One region of the Aliivibrio sp. 1S128 genome, then DNA from elsewhere that is predicted to be linked to it. Evidence: predicted binding sites of a transcription regulator. Region 1 holds the regulator's gene; each other region holds the start of a gene.
What was found. Region 1 encodes PurR, which represses purine synthesis genes. Its sites were predicted from a motif close to TNANGNAAACGTTTNCNTNA; they were not measured.

Region 1 (5,504 bases):
ACTAAAGCGAGTCGAAGTGCCATACCCAAAGTTTTGAGCGTTGACGATCTCTTGTCTGTTTAGATGATTTTCAAGTTGTAAAACAGAACTTAAAGAAATATCACTATCGGCAATCGGGGTTCCGTCAGATGTAATTAATGTTATATGATCTTCTTTGGCAATCACTAGTTTCGTTTTTATGTAAACATCTAATGATTTTAAATCGGTAAAAGAAATATTATCGTCGTTAATGTCTTTAATAAGACGAGTTATTTCTTCAGATAAGCTGCCTTCTACCTTATGTTCAAGCCAGTTTGACAGTGTTGAATTGAATACAAATAAACCAAGCGTTATCGTTAATATCGTTGATATTATAGGTAAATAAAGCCATTTTTTGCTAATGGTATTTTTTTTCATCCATGCACCTTGTAAAACGTGAACTGTTTAACAGTTTTTTATTCCATATATTGGGGGTGAGATTAACTGATAGTGATATAAACTAACAGCGATTATTGTCGTGAAGATGTAAAACGTGGAGGATTATCGCTTTTTAACTAAATGAATGATAATAACGATTGGATGAGATGTGAAAGGTAGGATATCAAAGAAAATAACGCCTTAATCTATATTTTTTAGATAGCAAATAAGATTAAGGCGTATATATTTATTATAATAGTTTTCTTAATTCACTTCGTGTTTCAGCTGAAACAACAGACCAATGCGTACCTTTAATCGCTCCTTCAAGAGACCAAAGTAATTCATCACTTACACTACTTGAGTGTGTCTGTTGAATCGCTTTATAGGCATTTACAGAGCCGGTGTCACGTAATTCATCCACGGTATTAATTCCTGCTTTTTTAAGCATTCTTTCCGTAGCTAATCTGAGATTTGGTAAATCTTTAATACGTGATGGGCCTGCGGCCTGTTGTTTTTCTTTATCATTTTTAGCGACATCTAAAGCAGTAATCGCTTGAATTAAGATAGAGTCAGGATCTTCCCAACAATGAGTTGAAATTGCAAAATACTTAGTGACAACAGGAAAACCACGTTTTTTATAAACATAAGGTTCAAACCCTTGCTCTTTAAATAAGTTGATAGTTTCACTACTCGCTCTCAAATGCAGCTTGTCTTGAACAACAAGAGCAAACATGGTGCTATCAATAAAAATGCCAAAACCACCAAACATTGAGCGTGAAGTGATAGTGCCTAAAGATGACAGTAATCGAAGTGATTCTTTTAGTACTGGTTTATCCATTGCAATAATTCTCGGTTAGTAAGTCTACGTCACTAAACAACTGAGCCCGAGGAAATAGTAGCAAGTTCAAAATAAGGCATTGTTATTTTAAAGTAAAAATTAACAATACCAGAGAGATTACTTACCATCGGCAACCCCGCTACCTTATATTTTTCAATACGTAGGCCGGAGGCTTTGCGTCCTGCACTTTCGCACAGTTTGCCCTGTTCGTGACTTCGTTGATGATATAGCAATCAATAAAGGTAGTTATTGCGGAATTAAGTATAGTGTGATCTTGCTTCAAAAAATTTATTTTTATTTTTGTTAAGTTGGTTCAAGTTTTAGATATTATTTGAACCAACCCTCATTTATGGCAAAGAAAATAACCGCTATTTAGTACGATCTAAGACACTGCTTCGAGATACCACCTCGGGTTGCATTTCAAAAACACGACGTTCGTGGTGCTTATCTTTAATGCGTTCCAATAAGATTTCGACAGCGGTTTTACCTACTCGGCGTTTAGGCTGATGGATCGTCGTTAGCGGTGGTGAAAAGTAAGCTGAAAGTTCTATATTATCGTAGCCAATAATAGAAATATCTTCAGGAACTCGTAAACCAGATTGCTTAATTCGACTGATTGCAGCCAGAGCCATAATATCGTTAAAACAAAATAAAGCCGTAGGACGTACTTCCATAGCTAATAATTTATCAACGGCTTTTGATGCAGAAGCACATTCAAAATCACCTTCTAAGATCCATTCTGATTTAAATGGTAAGTTAGCTTCTTCATGAGCACGTTGAAAACCATGAACACGTTCTTTACACGTAGTTTTGTCCGCTTGGCCTGTAATACAAGCAATTTGAGTATGACCATTTTCAATCAAATGTTTTGTTGCTAAATAGCCACCTTTTTCAGAGTTATCAATGATCTTATCTGTGCGAGGGCTGTCTGGGCCCCAATCCATAATAACCATTGGTAATTCTGTATTTTTTTCAAGTAACGCTAATAACTGCTCATTAAGGTCTGAACACATAACCAATAAGCCATCTACTCGTTTTTCAGAAAGCATACGAAGGTAATGTTTTTGTTTATCTAAATCGCCTTCAGTGTTACACATAAATAGTGTGTAACCTTGTTTGTAGCAGTAATTTTCAACCCCGTGCATTACTTCAGCAAAAAATGGGTTAAATGATTGAGTTACTAGCATGCCAATAGTACGTGTCGTATTGCACTTTAAACTACGAGCAACCGCACTAGGGGCATAGTTTAACTCTTCAACTGCTTCCCATACGCGCTTTTGAGTTGCTTCTGCAACAAAGCGAGTTTTGTTAATCACATGAGAAACAGTGGTGGTAGAAACCGCAGCAATTCTTGCAACGTCTTTAATAGTAGCCATATAAAAGCCTTAAATAGGTAAATAAGGGGCTATTTATGTTCCAACAAAATAGAGAGTTTTGTCTTGGTATGATGGAAGATAAATAGGCCCTGGTTATAAATGAAAAAAACCGCTAAAAATGCGGTTTTCATTTAATGTTCGATTTTATCGTTTGCGCTCACATTTTATAGATAAAGCATAGTGCAAACAATTATTGATTTAGTAAATTTTGTTAGCGATTTGATTTATATCACATGACTGTAACGATATTGTATCAACATACGAAGTCATTAATTACTCACCTGTAAGAAAAGTAACGTCAAGTTGTAGAAAGGTTACAAGAAACGAGGTTACTGCAGCATAAAAACCGAAGTCATCTCTTTCTTTACAAATATGGTTGAATTTAGGTGTCCAAGACAAAAGTTGAGCATTGATGAATGACAATTGGGCATTCATATATTCTTCAAATTCTTCTTCAGATGTTTTTTGATTTGTCATTAGAATTAAATTTCCAAGAAAATCTAATTCAATAGCGATATGATCTGCAGGTTCGTTGAACTCAGACTTTTGAGCTATATTGTATTTAGCTAATAATTCACGCATATCTTGAGCAGGTTTTGCATTAAGAAGACCTGATTTATCTAAATATATAGAAGCATAAGGAAGGGCACTGTTTTTATCTGAACCTAAAAAAGCGGTACAGAAATCAGCAGATAGCTCTAACTGTGCATCGTCACGAGTTTGAAGTTGATTTAACTTTTCAATTAACGCGTTGATTGTATCTGTTAATTCAGGTGTTTTTCCTAAATCAGATAAAAAGGTACGTACCTCAAAGCTATTGTATTGCTCTAGTTGCTCAGTTGTTAATTCACTTGCTAATAAGCTAGATAGCCACCAGTAAATTTCAGCACGTTGTTTGTTAAATTCAGTTAATTCGTTCATGTATTTTTGCTCCAAGAAATTTATTTAAGAATTGTACTGGATAAGTATGAAAAGGAATAGCACCTATCATTAACAGGCTGTATAAGGATATGTGTAAAAATTAAATAAACCGTTTTTGTTAATAATTGTTTTGAATCAATTAAACAATAGAAATATCAATTGAGAGTTGGCATTATTACAAAATATGAATAGAATAAGATAAGAACTATCTAAATAACCATTAAAGAGAATATTATGAGCTATCACATTTTAGTTGTTGAAGACGAAGTGGTAACTCGCTCTAAACTTGTAGGCTACTTTGAAGCCGAGGGATATCAAGTGAGCGAGGCTGAAACAGGGGCAGAGATGCGAACTGTTTTGGCTGAACAAAAAGTTGATTTAATTATGCTTGATATAAACCTACCAGGAGAGGATGGTTTATTATTGGCTCGCGAACTGCGCAGTCAATCTAACATTGGTATTATTCTCGTTACAGGACGAACAGATAGTATTGACCGAATCGTTGGTCTAGAAATGGGTGCAGATGACTATGTCACTAAGCCTGTAGAATTACGCGAATTATTAGTTCGAGTTAAGAATTTATTTTGGCGTATGTCTTTGGTTCATGAACCAATAGAATTAGATGAATCAAATCTAGTTCGCTTTGGGGAATGGACATTTGATATTCAACGTCGTGCGTTATCAAATAATGGCGAACCCGTTAAGTTAACTAAAGCTGAGTATGAGTTACTAGTTGCCTTATCGTCATACCCTAATACGGTTCTATCACGCGAACGAATTTTGAATATGATAAGCCATCGAGTCGATGCTCCAAATGATCGAACCATTGACGTACTTATTCGAAGAATGCGTGCAAAAATGGAAATGGACCCAAAAAACCCACAAATATTTGTTACCGTTCATGGTGAAGGTTATATGTTTGCTGGTGATTGATATTTATTAGTATCAATATTTAATCTTTAAAAAAGCCACTCATATATTGAGTGGCTTTTTTTATGCCAGTGCAGTTGTCAATTTTAATTGTGATTCATTAGTAAGAAATTCTGCTTTTAATTGATTTTTATAATAAAATATCGATAGGAGCGCACAGCGCTTGTCTATTCAAATAAAATTATTATAGGTTCGGCATGAAACAGTTTTTTAAAATGGCAGTGATTACCTCTGCATTAGTTGGTGTTATCGGTTGTCAAAGTACTGATGAGAGTTCTGCAGTTGTTGCAATTGAAACTAATGCACCAGTAGCATCGGCTACCACGTTCGATGCTCTTCAAAAGCAGTATGCATTAGATAAAGTCACGTTTGATTCTTTAGACAATTTCAAAGTTTATTCTGAATCCACTTACACAGATATGATGGAAGATTGGATTGACGCAAAGGATGTATTTTCAGATATAGAGAAAGAACCGAGTTTAATCAATGAAGAATATTCAATGTTTTCTTCTGGAAGTTATTCAGCTAAATACATGAGTTTAGTCGCGGATGCCGATATGGCGTTAAGTAAACTTAAAAATTATAAAGAAACAGCGGATGTTGTTTTATCAGATGCTATTGCACAAATGGCATATCTTAATTCAATCGATGTAAAAACGTATTATCCGCAAGATTTTTTAAGTTTAAATAAGCAATACAGAGAGTTATTTATTACGGTAATTGAAGAGGGGATTGCTGAGGCTCAGACTAGCCAAGCCTCTTTTTTAACACAAGCAAAAGTGATTGAAATTGAAACAACGTTAAAAATACACGTAGTGCCATTGGAAAAAGAGTTTGTAGGATTAACGAATAAAGGTTTTAGAACGATAGCGCCAATAAGCTATGGTCAAACGAAAGCTGAACTAGATAAAACAAAGAAAGCAGTACAAGCGAATAACCGTGACAAAGCTTTAATTGTTGATGTAGTTGCTAAAACTCGCTTCCAGCTTGATCATCTTAAAAATATGGCAGCAGAAGTTAAATTACTTAAAGCGGTTAAGAAC
Region 2 (5,504 bases), on a different contig from region 1:
TGTATTATGGATGAAGAGTGATGCGATGCCTCAGTTTTATATGCGGATCCCACTTTCAGAGCTGCAAGAAGAGGATTTTGCCCCGCTATTTAGAAACAGTCTGTTTATTGCTTTATTAGTTATTCTTGGTGGTTGGGCGTTTATACGGATTCAGAACCGGCCATTAATGGCGCTGCAAACAGCTGCTCGCAAGGTGGGTAAAGGAGAGATCCCAGAGCTATTACCTGAAAGAGGAGCCTCAGAAATTCAAGCGGTAACGCGTGCTTTTAATCAAATGTCGAAAGGAATTCAGCAATTAGAGCAAGACAGAGCGTTATTAATGGCAGGGGTGAGTCACGATATTCGAACCCCATTAACTCGTATTCGCTTAGCCACTGAGATGATGTCACCAGAAGATGATTATTTAGCTGAAAGCATGATTAAAGATACTGAAGAGTGTAATGAGATTATCGGTCAGTTTATGGATTATCTGAAGCCGGCAGCGACACAAGATTTTATTGATGTTGATTTGAATACCATCGTTAATGAGGTCATTTTAGCTGAAGGTGGTTATGAGCGCGAAATCAAAACCAACTTGGTGGATATACCTAAATCTATTCATGGTAATGGGGTAGCGATTAAGCGTGTTGTCACCAATTTAGTCGTAAACGCCATTCGTTATGGTGGTGATTGGATTTCAGTTTCTACGCGAGTATCAGCCGATCACAAAACCGCGTGGGTTATCATTGAAGATAACGGCCCAGGTATTGATGAAGCGCAATTAGAGTCCGTGTTTGAACCTTTTACCCGTGGTGATACGGCGCGAGGAAGTGAAGGCACCGGTTTAGGCTTGGCGATCGTAAAACGTATTGTTGGCCAGCATCAAGGTGACGTGAGTTTAGCGAATCGTCGTGAAGGTGGATTGAAGGTTCAAGTCATGTTTCCGCTTGGGAAATAAAAGGGGATAGCAGGGACTGGATTCGAGGACGCTTCGCTCGAGGGGCGAGGAAGAGCAAAAGCGAAGGTTTCAGGAAAATCAAAAGCGAGTACACCTGAAACCTAAGAGATACGTGCTCTTATAGTTTCTAGTTAGCGCAGCGTATAGCCTCTAGCTCTTTCCTCCCAAACATAAAAAAGACCGCAGACGATAATCATCTGCGGTCTTTTTTTACTCGTCCCTCGAGCGAAGCGTACTCGTATCTCGCCTCTGCTCTTAGATCTTCGCTTCTTCTTTCTCTTCTTCAAACACTTCACTGCTTGGAAGAATAATATTCAGAAGAATCGCCGTCACACCACCCGCCGTTACGCCGGATGAGAAAATGTTTTTAATCATCTCAGGCATGAACTGAAGGATTTCAGGTTTTTGTGCCAAACCAAGGCCCATAGAGAAAGACATTGCCATGATTAAGATGGCACGACGGTCTAGATCAACACGAGAGATAATACGCACACCCGCCGCCGCAATCGTACCGAACATCACAATCGTAGCGCCGCCAAGTACAGGCTCAGGAATCACTTGAACAAAGCTTGCAACACCAGGGAATAGACCAAGGATAACTAACATACCTGCAATGAAGTAACCCACATAACGACTAGCAACCCCTGTTAGCAAAATTACGCCGTTGTTTTGGCTGAAAGTAGAGTTAGGGAAACTGTTGAATGCGGCTGCAATAGCAGAGTTAAGGCCATCGGCTAATACACCGCCTTTAATACGCTTGATGTAAACAGGGCCTTTTACTGGTTGGCCTGATACTTCAGAGGTTGCGGTAATATCGCCAATCGCTTCTAGTGCGGTGATTAAGAAAATCAGAACCAGCGGAATAAACAAAGACCAATCAAAGCTTAAGCCATATTGCATTGGAATTGGCAGAGCAATTAGTTCAGCGTCATGAGTCATATTGGTATTGAGCATACCCATTGCCCATGCCGCTATTGTCCCTACCGCCATCGCAATCACGATAGAAGCCATACGCAGGTAAGGGTTAGTAGAGCGGTTAAGCACCACTATGATAAGTAATACCGTACCAGCCAACGCCAGTTTATCTAAGCTACCAAATGTGCCATCACCCATTGCAGAGTAACCACCACCCATTGACACAAGGCCAACTTGGATAAGCGTTAAACCAATTAATGTCACAACAATGCCAGACACTAATGGAGTAATGATTTTTTGAGCGTATTCAAGTACACGAGAAAGGAAGATTTCAGCAGTCGACGCCACTAAGATAGTACCGAAAATAGCAGCCATCATTGTTGGAACATCAGCGCCCCCCGCTTTAAGTGCTAGACCTGCACCAATGATTGGACCTAAGAAATTAAAGCTTGTGCCTTGAACAGAAAGAAGACCAGAACCAATAGGACCAAAGGTTTTGATTTGAATAAAAGAAGAAATACCAGAAGCGAATAGAGACATACTAATGATGGTATTAGTTTCTGCTGCTGGAACACCAAGCGTCTGACAAATGATCAGAGAGGGAGTAATAATCGCGACAAACATCGCCAATAAATGCTGAAGTGCAGCAAATAAAGTTTGCGGTAGCGGTGGACGCTCATCTAATTGATAAATCAGTTCAGATGGTTTTGTGGTGTTATTTTTAACGGTCATGGCCGATATTCCTAATTGTATAACGTTGTCTTCATGGTTCGCTGAATGGGAGCATGAAGTGAGAAGGCGTCAATCTGTGATTGCTGTTAATCAGAACCTGTCTCTGTTGGGGTTGATTGATTAAATGAGTGCTTAATCAATTGGGACGGTATTCTACGGATAAAAAAGCAAAAAGCAATCGTTTGCTTGTGGTTTTTTAAGAGCTGAGTTCAGAGGAGATCGTTGTGATTGCCGTGGGATGAGGAAACTAGAGGCTATACGCTGCGTTAACTAGACCGCTTCGCTTCTATAAGAGCAAAAGTGGAAGAGCTAGAATTTAGATCACTTTGCTTGCAGTGTGCGCAATACAGTTCCCTCCCCTTAATAAGGGGAGGGTTAGGGAGGGGTCATTGCGATGAAGCTGGAATTGAGTTCATAGCTAACTTAATTAATTCGCTGTTAGTTCTTGACCCCCTCCCAGCCTCCCCCTTAGTAAGGGGGAGGAGCTAAAAGCTAAAAGCGAGTACCTCTGAACTCTGCAAGCGAAGCGATCTGAATTCTAGTTCTTTAGCTCTTAGCTCTTAGCTCTTATAGAAGCGAAGCGTTTTAGTCTCTAGTTAGCGCAGCGTATAGTCCCTAGCCCTTAACTCCGTCCCGTCCGACAAACCGCATATACATCAATGCGCTCAACACCCGCTTTTCTTAACTCAATACACAACAAATTAATTGTCGCACCAGTTGTCACTACATCATCCACAATCGCCACATGCTTCTCATTAATCGGCTTCATCACCTTAAACGCACCAACAAGATTAGATTGACGGAAAGAACGAGATAAGCCTTGTTGAGGGCGAGTTTCTCTAATTCGTTTTAGGGTTTTAGTTTCGCAGCGGGTCATTTTATTTTTGCGATTGAATTCTCTTTCTAGCGTCCATCCTAAATGATCACTTTGATTATAAGATCGCCACCAAAAACGTTTCCAATGCAGAGGGACAGGAAGAATAAGTGGGGCAGGCTCTGGAATATAAGTACTTAGTAATATCCCCAAATCTTGAGCTAACCAAAATTGTTGAGCGTATTTAAGTTTGCCAACGTATTCTCTTAGTGGCTCAGAATAATCACTAATACAAAACAATCGATCCCATTGTGGTGGATGAATTAAGCAATCACCGCAAACGTCAGTGTCGTGTTTGGTTTGCAAGCCACATTTCAGGCAACGAGGTACGTTCGCAATTAAATCCAAGCAAGGCTGACACCAAATAGTATCGGATGGAGGCATCGCCAAACTGCAATAATCACAGTGGCTGACACTAAACTTTTGCATTGACCTTCGTAGTAACCTGATGAACACTTAGCTATCCATTTAAATTGAAACGAATAGGCAGTGTAGATGACAACTTCTCTTTATTGGCAAACGGAAGGCGAAGGTTCCGATCTGGTTCTCATTCATGGTTGGGGTATGAACGGTGCAGTGTGGATGCCGATTGTTGAGCAACTACGTTCTAAATATAAAGTACATACGGTTGATTTATCTGGCTATGGATACAGTGCAGATCTTGGCAGTGCTGATTTCGATAAGATGGTCGAGCAAGTCTTAGCTCAAGCTCCAGAGAAAGCTGCGTGGTTAGGCTGGTCTTTAGGTGGGTTAATTGCGACTCAAGCTGCGTTGGTTTCCCCTGAGCGAGTGAGTCAATTGATTACGGTTGCGAGTTCTCCGTGCTTTTCTGCTGAAAAAGGATGGCGAGGTATTAAACCTGCAGTATTGTCGTTATTTACAGAGCAATTGAAAGACGACTTCAAATTAACGGTTGAGCGATTTATGGCATTGCAGGCCATGGGTAGCCCAAATGCGAAACAAGACATTAAGCAAGTAAAGCAGGCTGTTTTTTCAAGACCCGCTCCAAATCAAGCCGCTTTAGCTACAGGTTTAACGATTTTGGCCGATATAGATTTACGGGAGCATCTATCTCAATTAACCATGCCAGTATGTCGAATGTATGGTCGTTTAGATGGATTAGTGCCGGTTAAAGTGGCTCATGATATGGATGAACTTATTCCTCATTCAGTTAAAGTCGTTTTTGATCAAGCATCTCATGCTCCATTTATTTCACATAGCGATGAATTTATTATGGAATTACATCGTTTTTTAGCTCGATAAGATTAACTGTTCATTTAATTCGCTTAGTTTTTCGATAAGGAAACGTTTTATGATCTTTTCACCTAACAGTATCAGTGTGCCGCTTATTGCACCTTCTGTTAATTTGCCAACAGAACAAGTAGCACGTGAAAATCGTGTTAAAAAACCTGTTGTGCCAACGACAAAGATGAGTGAAACCACATCTGAAAAAGCAATTAAAGGCGATGATAAACAGCACAAACGTGATTCGTGGGTACCCTCAGACCATCCCGGATATGACGTGGTGGAAGAGAAAGAAGACCCGAAGCCTCGTTTTGGAACCTTGTATGATATTGATGATGACTTGGCAAAATTGGCTAGATTGTTATCACTAGATACCTATGCGCAAGGTGAGGGCACGGGTTACACCATGCGTTTTAATTTACCTAAAGAGTTATTAGAAAAATTGGCAGAAATGGGAAGAATGGTTCGCCGCAGAAGTGTGATCAGTTTTCATTATGATAAAGCGGTAGTGCCGAATAATCCGTCGGATATATTGGCGGTGCTTTAAGAGCAGGGACGAGAGTCGAGGAAGAGCAAAAAGCGAGGTTTCAGATCTCAGGTTTCAGGAAGTTCAAAAGCGAGTACATCTGAAACCTGCAAGCGTAGCGCCCTGAAACCTAAGTTATCACCACGCTAGCTATACACGCTCTTATAGTTTCTAGTCAGCGAAGCGTATAGTTTCTAGCTTCGCTTTCCACATTTCTACTTCTTCGCTTTCGCAAACGCAGCAGCAAACGCACCACCCATCGCCGCATTACCAAC
Region 3 (5,504 bases), on a different contig from region 1:
CATTACGCCAACAGAGCGTACTGGTAAGAATACCGTGAATGCTTGAGATACTTTATTGTAAAGATCAGCATTATGAAGTTCTTCAATAAAGATCGCATCAGCACGACGAAGTAAATCACAGTACTCTTTCTTAACTTCGCCAAGAACACGTACACCTAGACCAGGTCCAGGGAACGGGTGACGATAAAGCATGTTGTATGGAAGACCTAATTCTAGACCGATCTTACGAACTTCATCTTTAAACAATTCACGTAACGGTTCAACAAGACCCATTTCCATGTCATCAGGAAGGCCGCCAACGTTATGGTGAGATTTAATAACGTGTGCTTTACCCGTTTTAGACGCCGCAGACTCGATAACGTCTGGGTAAATTGTCCCTTGAGCTAACCACTTAGCATTTGATAGTTTCTTAGATTCTTCATCAAAGATATCAACAAACACATGACCAATGATCTTACGCTTAGCTTCTGGATCGGATTCACCACTAAGAGCAGTTAAGAAACGCTCTTCAGCTTCAACATGAATGATCTTAAGACCAAAGCCTTCACTGAACATTTCCATCACTTGTTCTGCTTCATTTAAACGAAGTAAACCGTTATCAACAAATACACACGTTAGTTTGTCGCCAATTGCACGGTGAGCAAGCATCGCAACCACTGATGAATCAACACCACCAGATAATCCAAGGATAACTTCATCGTCACCCACTTGCTCTTTAATACGAGCAACTGCATCTTCAATGATAGATGCAGAAGTCCACAGACCTTCACAACCACATACATTAAGAACAAAGTTCTCAAGCATTTTTAGGCCATTTTTAGTGTGTGTTACTTCTGGGTGGAATTGAACACCGTAATATTTTTTCTCTTCATTCGCCATTGCAGCGTAAGGACAAGTTTCTGTCTCTGCAATTTTTACGAAATCAGATGGAATTTCAACAACTTTATCACCGTGGCTCATCCAAACATCTTGAGTTGCTTCAAGATCTTTAAACAACGCTGATTCGCCAGTTACTTGAACCGCAGCATAGCCAAACTCACGCTCAGTAGACGTTGCTACTTTACCGCCAAGTTGCTCTGCCATTGTTTGCATGCCGTAACATACACCGAATACAGGAACACCAGAATCAAATACATATTGAGGAGCACGAGGAGAATTTGCCTCTGTAACACTTTCTGGACCACCAGATAATATGATGCCATCAGGATTGAAGTCACGGATATCCGATTCTTCTACATCCCAGCTCCAAAGCTCACAGTAAACACCTATCTCACGAATACGACGCGCAACAAGCTGCGTGTATTGAGAACCAAAATCTAAAATAAGAATGCGTTGAGCGTGGATATTAGTCGTCATTAGTCTTTCTCAAAAAGTCATTTATTTAGTGTGGTTTTACTATAAAACCACACGCTTAAAATTGAATTTGGTACAAAGTATTTCTTCATATTTCAAAGAAAAATATGAAGAAAAATTAACCTAGGCGCTTTTTCTAACCTAAACGGTAGTTTGGTGCTTCTTTTGTGATCTGAACATCATGTACGTGCGATTCTTTCATACCCGCACCTGAGATTCGTACAAATTCTGCTTTAGTACGCATGTCTTCAATCGTTGCAGAACCCGTTAGACCCATACTTGAGCGTAAACCACCCATTTGTTGGTGAACGATCTCTTTTAGACGACCACGATAAGCGATACGACCTTCAATACCTTCTGGTACAAGTTTGTCGGCTGCATTATCTGATTGGAAGTAACGGTCTGAAGAACCTTGAGACATTGCGCCAAGAGAGCCCATGCCACGGTAAGATTTGTATGAACGACCTTGATAAAGAATAACTTCACCCGGTGCTTCTTCTGTACCAGCAAACATTGAGCCAACCATGACACATGATGCACCGGCAGCGATTGCTTTACAGATATCACCAGAGTAACGAATGCCGCCATCAGCAATAACAGGGATGCCGTGAGCATTTGCCACTTCAGCTGCGTCTGAAATTGCTGTAATTTGAGGAACACCAACACCCGTTACAATTCGAGTAGTACAAATTGAACCAGGGCCAATACCTACTTTAACCGCACTTACGCCAGCATCGATTAATGCTTGAGCGCCTAAACCAGTCGCAACGTTACCACCGATTATTTGTAGATCAGGGAAAGCAGCACGAGTTTCACGAATACGTTGTAAAACGCCTTCTGAGTGACCGTGTGATGAATCGATAAGTAGTACGTCAACACCCGCTTCAACAAGAGCAGCAACACGCTCTTCATTACCAGCACCCGCACCAACAGCAGCACCAACACGTAGACGACCACGTTCGTCTTTACATGCATTCGGTTTACGTTCTGCTTTATGGAAATCTTTTGCTGTGATCATACCAGTTAGTTGGAACTCATCGTTCACTACCAATACTTTCTCAACGCGAGCTTCATGCATTTTCTCTTGAACTTCTTCACGAGTTGCGCCTTCTTTAACAGAAGCTAAGCGTGATTTTGGCGTCATTACAACGTCAACTTTCTTAGATAAATCTGTTACGAAACGAACATCACGACCAGTAATGATACCAACAAGTTCATTAGTGTCAGTTACTACAGGGAAGCCAGCAAAACCGTGTTTTTCAGTCAGATCTTTCACATCTTGAATAGTTGCGTCAGGACGAACGGTTACTGGAGCAGAGACAACGCCTGCTTCAAAGATTTTTACTAAGCGAACTTCTTCAGCTTGCTGTTCAATTGACATGTTTTTGTGGATAAAACCGATGCCACCCTCTTGCGCTAAAGCAATAGCAAGACGCGCTTCTGTCACGGTATCCATTGATGCTGAAATCATTGGGATATTTAGAGAGATGCTCTTCGTTAACTGAGTGCGAATATCAGCGGTGTTAGGAAGAACAGTAGAGTGTGCTGGGACGAGTAAAACGTCATCGAAGGTTAAAGCTTCTTTTGCGATTCGTAGCATTTGCAATATCTCACAACATAAGGTGTTAAAAGAAATAAATCCCACTTTATCGTTTCGCATAATAAAGTGTTTTGGATTTGATATTGCAGACGGATTATACGCATCACGCAAACGCTTGGCTAGACATTTATTTGTTTTTAATTTGCATTTACCCCCTTGATATGTATTATATTGCCGCTAATTCCTATATTCATGTCTAAGGCATTCTGATGTCTCTCGATTCCAATCCTCGCATCTTTACTGTCTCTCGTCTTAACTCTGAAGTTCGCTTATTATTAGAGAATGAAATGGGAATTGTTTGGCTTGTTGGTGAAATATCCAACCTAACCGTGCCTGTTTCTGGCCACTGGTACCTCACCCTCAAAGACAGTCAAGCTCAAGTCAAATGTGCTATGTTTAAAGGCAATAACCGTCGAGTTACCTTTAAGCCCCAAAACGGTAAACAAGTTCTTGTTAAAGCCCGCCTTTCTCTTTATGAACCTCGTGGTGACTACCAAATAATCATTGAAAGTATGCAGCCCGAAGGAGATGGTCGTCTTCAACAAGAGTTTGATCAATTAAAAATGTCACTCGCCGCTGAAGGACTTTTTGCTCAAACAGCGAAACAACCTTTACCTGAGCAACCAAAACGTGTTGGCGTCATTACCTCGCAAACTGGCGCTGCGCTTTTTGATATTCTAAATGTATTAAAACGACGAGATCCTAATCTTCCTGTCGTGATTTATCCTACGATGGTTCAAGGGGCAAGCGCTGCAATTCAAATAGCTCAAGCGATTGGACGTGCCAATACTCGTAATGAATGTGATATTTTGATCGTTGGCCGTGGCGGTGGTTCTCTAGAGGATCTTTGGTGCTTCAACGAAGAAATAGTCGCTCGTACAATTGCAGCTAGTAAAATCCCTATCGTTAGTGCCGTTGGCCATGAAATAGACGTAACCATTGCAGATTTTGTTGCTGACGTTAGAGCTCCGACGCCTTCTGCAGCCGCTGAGTTAGTGAGCCGAGATTTATCTTCCCAGCTGCAAACTGTTACTCACCAGAAACGTCGTCTGAACAGTGCAATGGATCGCTATTTATCAGGGCAGCAGCGCCAATTATCAGCACTTCAACATCGTCTTGAAAAACAGCATCCACAAATGCAGTTAAATAATCAAAGCCAAAAACTAGATGATTTGAATCAGCGTTTAATGACGTATATGCAGCAACGCCTACAACGTCATCAGCATAAAATTGAAAACCTAACTCTCCGATTAAATAATTTATCTCCAAGTAAAAAAATCCCTCAAGATAAATTACGTATTGAAGAATTAAAACGTCGCTTATTAGATTCAATGGATAGAAATTTGCTCATGCAGCGCCATCAGTTAGCTCTAGCAGCAGAAAAACTGGATACTGTAAGCCCATTAGCAACATTACAACGCGGCTACTCTATTACTCGTAATAAGAAAGGCGCGGTTGTCACTTCAACAAAACAAGTAGAAACGGGTGAGAACATAACCACTCGCTTTGTCGATGGTGAAATTACATCTACCGTAATTAACTAAGACTAATTTCTACAAATTCTGTTTTCGCACGAGATTTTGATTTCAACTCATTACAATCATGACAAAAATAGCTTGGTGCACCACATGCATTGAGCTTTTCCATTTCTTTGTTGCAATCTGGACAGTAGGCTATTTTTTTAAAATCAACCTGACAAAAATCGCAATGATATCCTTCTTTATGCCAACGTAATTCAGACTGACATTTAGGACACTCATTTATTTGCATTGCATATTCCTTCTTAATTTATTTAAAAATAAATACAGACTCTCTGTACACATCAAAGAATGCGGATCTTCATGCTTATTGGGATCTGATCAGCGATCATGCCACTTAAGAACATTTATATAACCACACCCCGAAAGCATTAGTTACATATCCTGTCCTTCAATTTAAAACGATATAATGTTTCAATTAGTGGTTTTAAAACCAGAAGATCCAGAACATCAATCAGCATTAACCTTCTCTGTTTTAGTGGAAAAAACGCAAATTACACAAAATGCAAAATAAGAATTACATCTTATGTAATTTCAACTTTAAATTCGTTTTTTCGAATGAGTCAGCATTAATAATTCTTGTTCACCTTGTGTTTTCAGCTCAACTTTAATCTCTTGATATTCTTTAAATGAAGAGACATGAGTTCCACCACAAGGAAGTTTTACTACACCATCTATACCAAAATCTGCAATCCAGTAACGTGAATCGGTTAACGCTTTACCTTCACATTCAATAGAAACTTCATTTTCTAAGGCTAACCACACAGTTATCTGCTGATTTACTTGCTCAGTAATAGAGCTAAGATCAGCCATCAGTTCAGCACTATTCAAGCCACGCTTACGTAATGTTTTTCCTAGACGGTAAACATCTTCACACTGATCTTCTGTGACAAAACTGGTTTCCTGTGCATAGCTATTAAAATTGTGATGTCCTAATTCGTCTTTTCTATCTGCATCCTTACGCCAATAACTTGTATGTAATACTTTATTTAATGCGAGATAAGCGATATGAC

Region 2: a site for PurR is predicted at 2,755-2,774, ahead of A6E03_RS01265 (uracil-xanthine permease family protein). Genes of this name have one in related genera too.
Region 3: a site for PurR is predicted at 3,057-3,076, ahead of guaB (IMP dehydrogenase). Genes of this name have one in related genera too.

What each region holds. Positions count from the first base shown of each region.
Region 1 is NZ_MAJV01000106.1:104,826-110,329, forward strand. Features, by position in the region: gene A6E03_RS14045 (sensor domain-containing diguanylate cyclase) at 1-396, opposite strand, end outside; gene A6E03_RS14050 (TfoX/Sxy family DNA transformation protein) at 647-1,234, opposite strand; cyclic di-GMP riboswitch class I at 1,361-1,447, opposite strand; gene purR (HTH-type transcriptional repressor PurR) at 1,603-2,610, opposite strand; gene torD (molecular chaperone TorD) at 2,884-3,531, opposite strand; gene torR (two-component system response regulator TorR) at 3,766-4,464, shown strand; gene A6E03_RS14070 (hypothetical protein) at 4,659-5,504, shown strand, end outside.
Region 2 is NZ_MAJV01000002.1:89,158-94,661, forward strand. Features, by position in the region: gene envZ (two-component system sensor histidine kinase EnvZ) at 1-937, shown strand, start outside; gene A6E03_RS01265 (uracil-xanthine permease family protein) at 1,193-2,584, opposite strand; gene A6E03_RS01270 (ComF family protein) at 3,207-3,887, opposite strand; gene bioH (pimeloyl-ACP methyl ester esterase BioH) at 3,954-4,721, shown strand; gene A6E03_RS01280 (ATP-dependent Lon protease) at 4,771-5,250, shown strand; gene A6E03_RS01285 (Tex family protein) at 5,445-5,504, opposite strand, start outside.
Region 3 is NZ_MAJV01000110.1:7,332-12,835, forward strand. Features, by position in the region: gene guaA (glutamine-hydrolyzing GMP synthase) at 1-1,356, opposite strand, end outside; gene guaB (IMP dehydrogenase) at 1,490-2,953, opposite strand; gene xseA (exodeoxyribonuclease VII large subunit) at 3,163-4,497, shown strand; gene A6E03_RS15370 (zinc ribbon domain-containing protein) at 4,490-4,723, opposite strand; gene A6E03_RS15375 (metal-dependent hydrolase) at 5,032-5,504, opposite strand, start outside.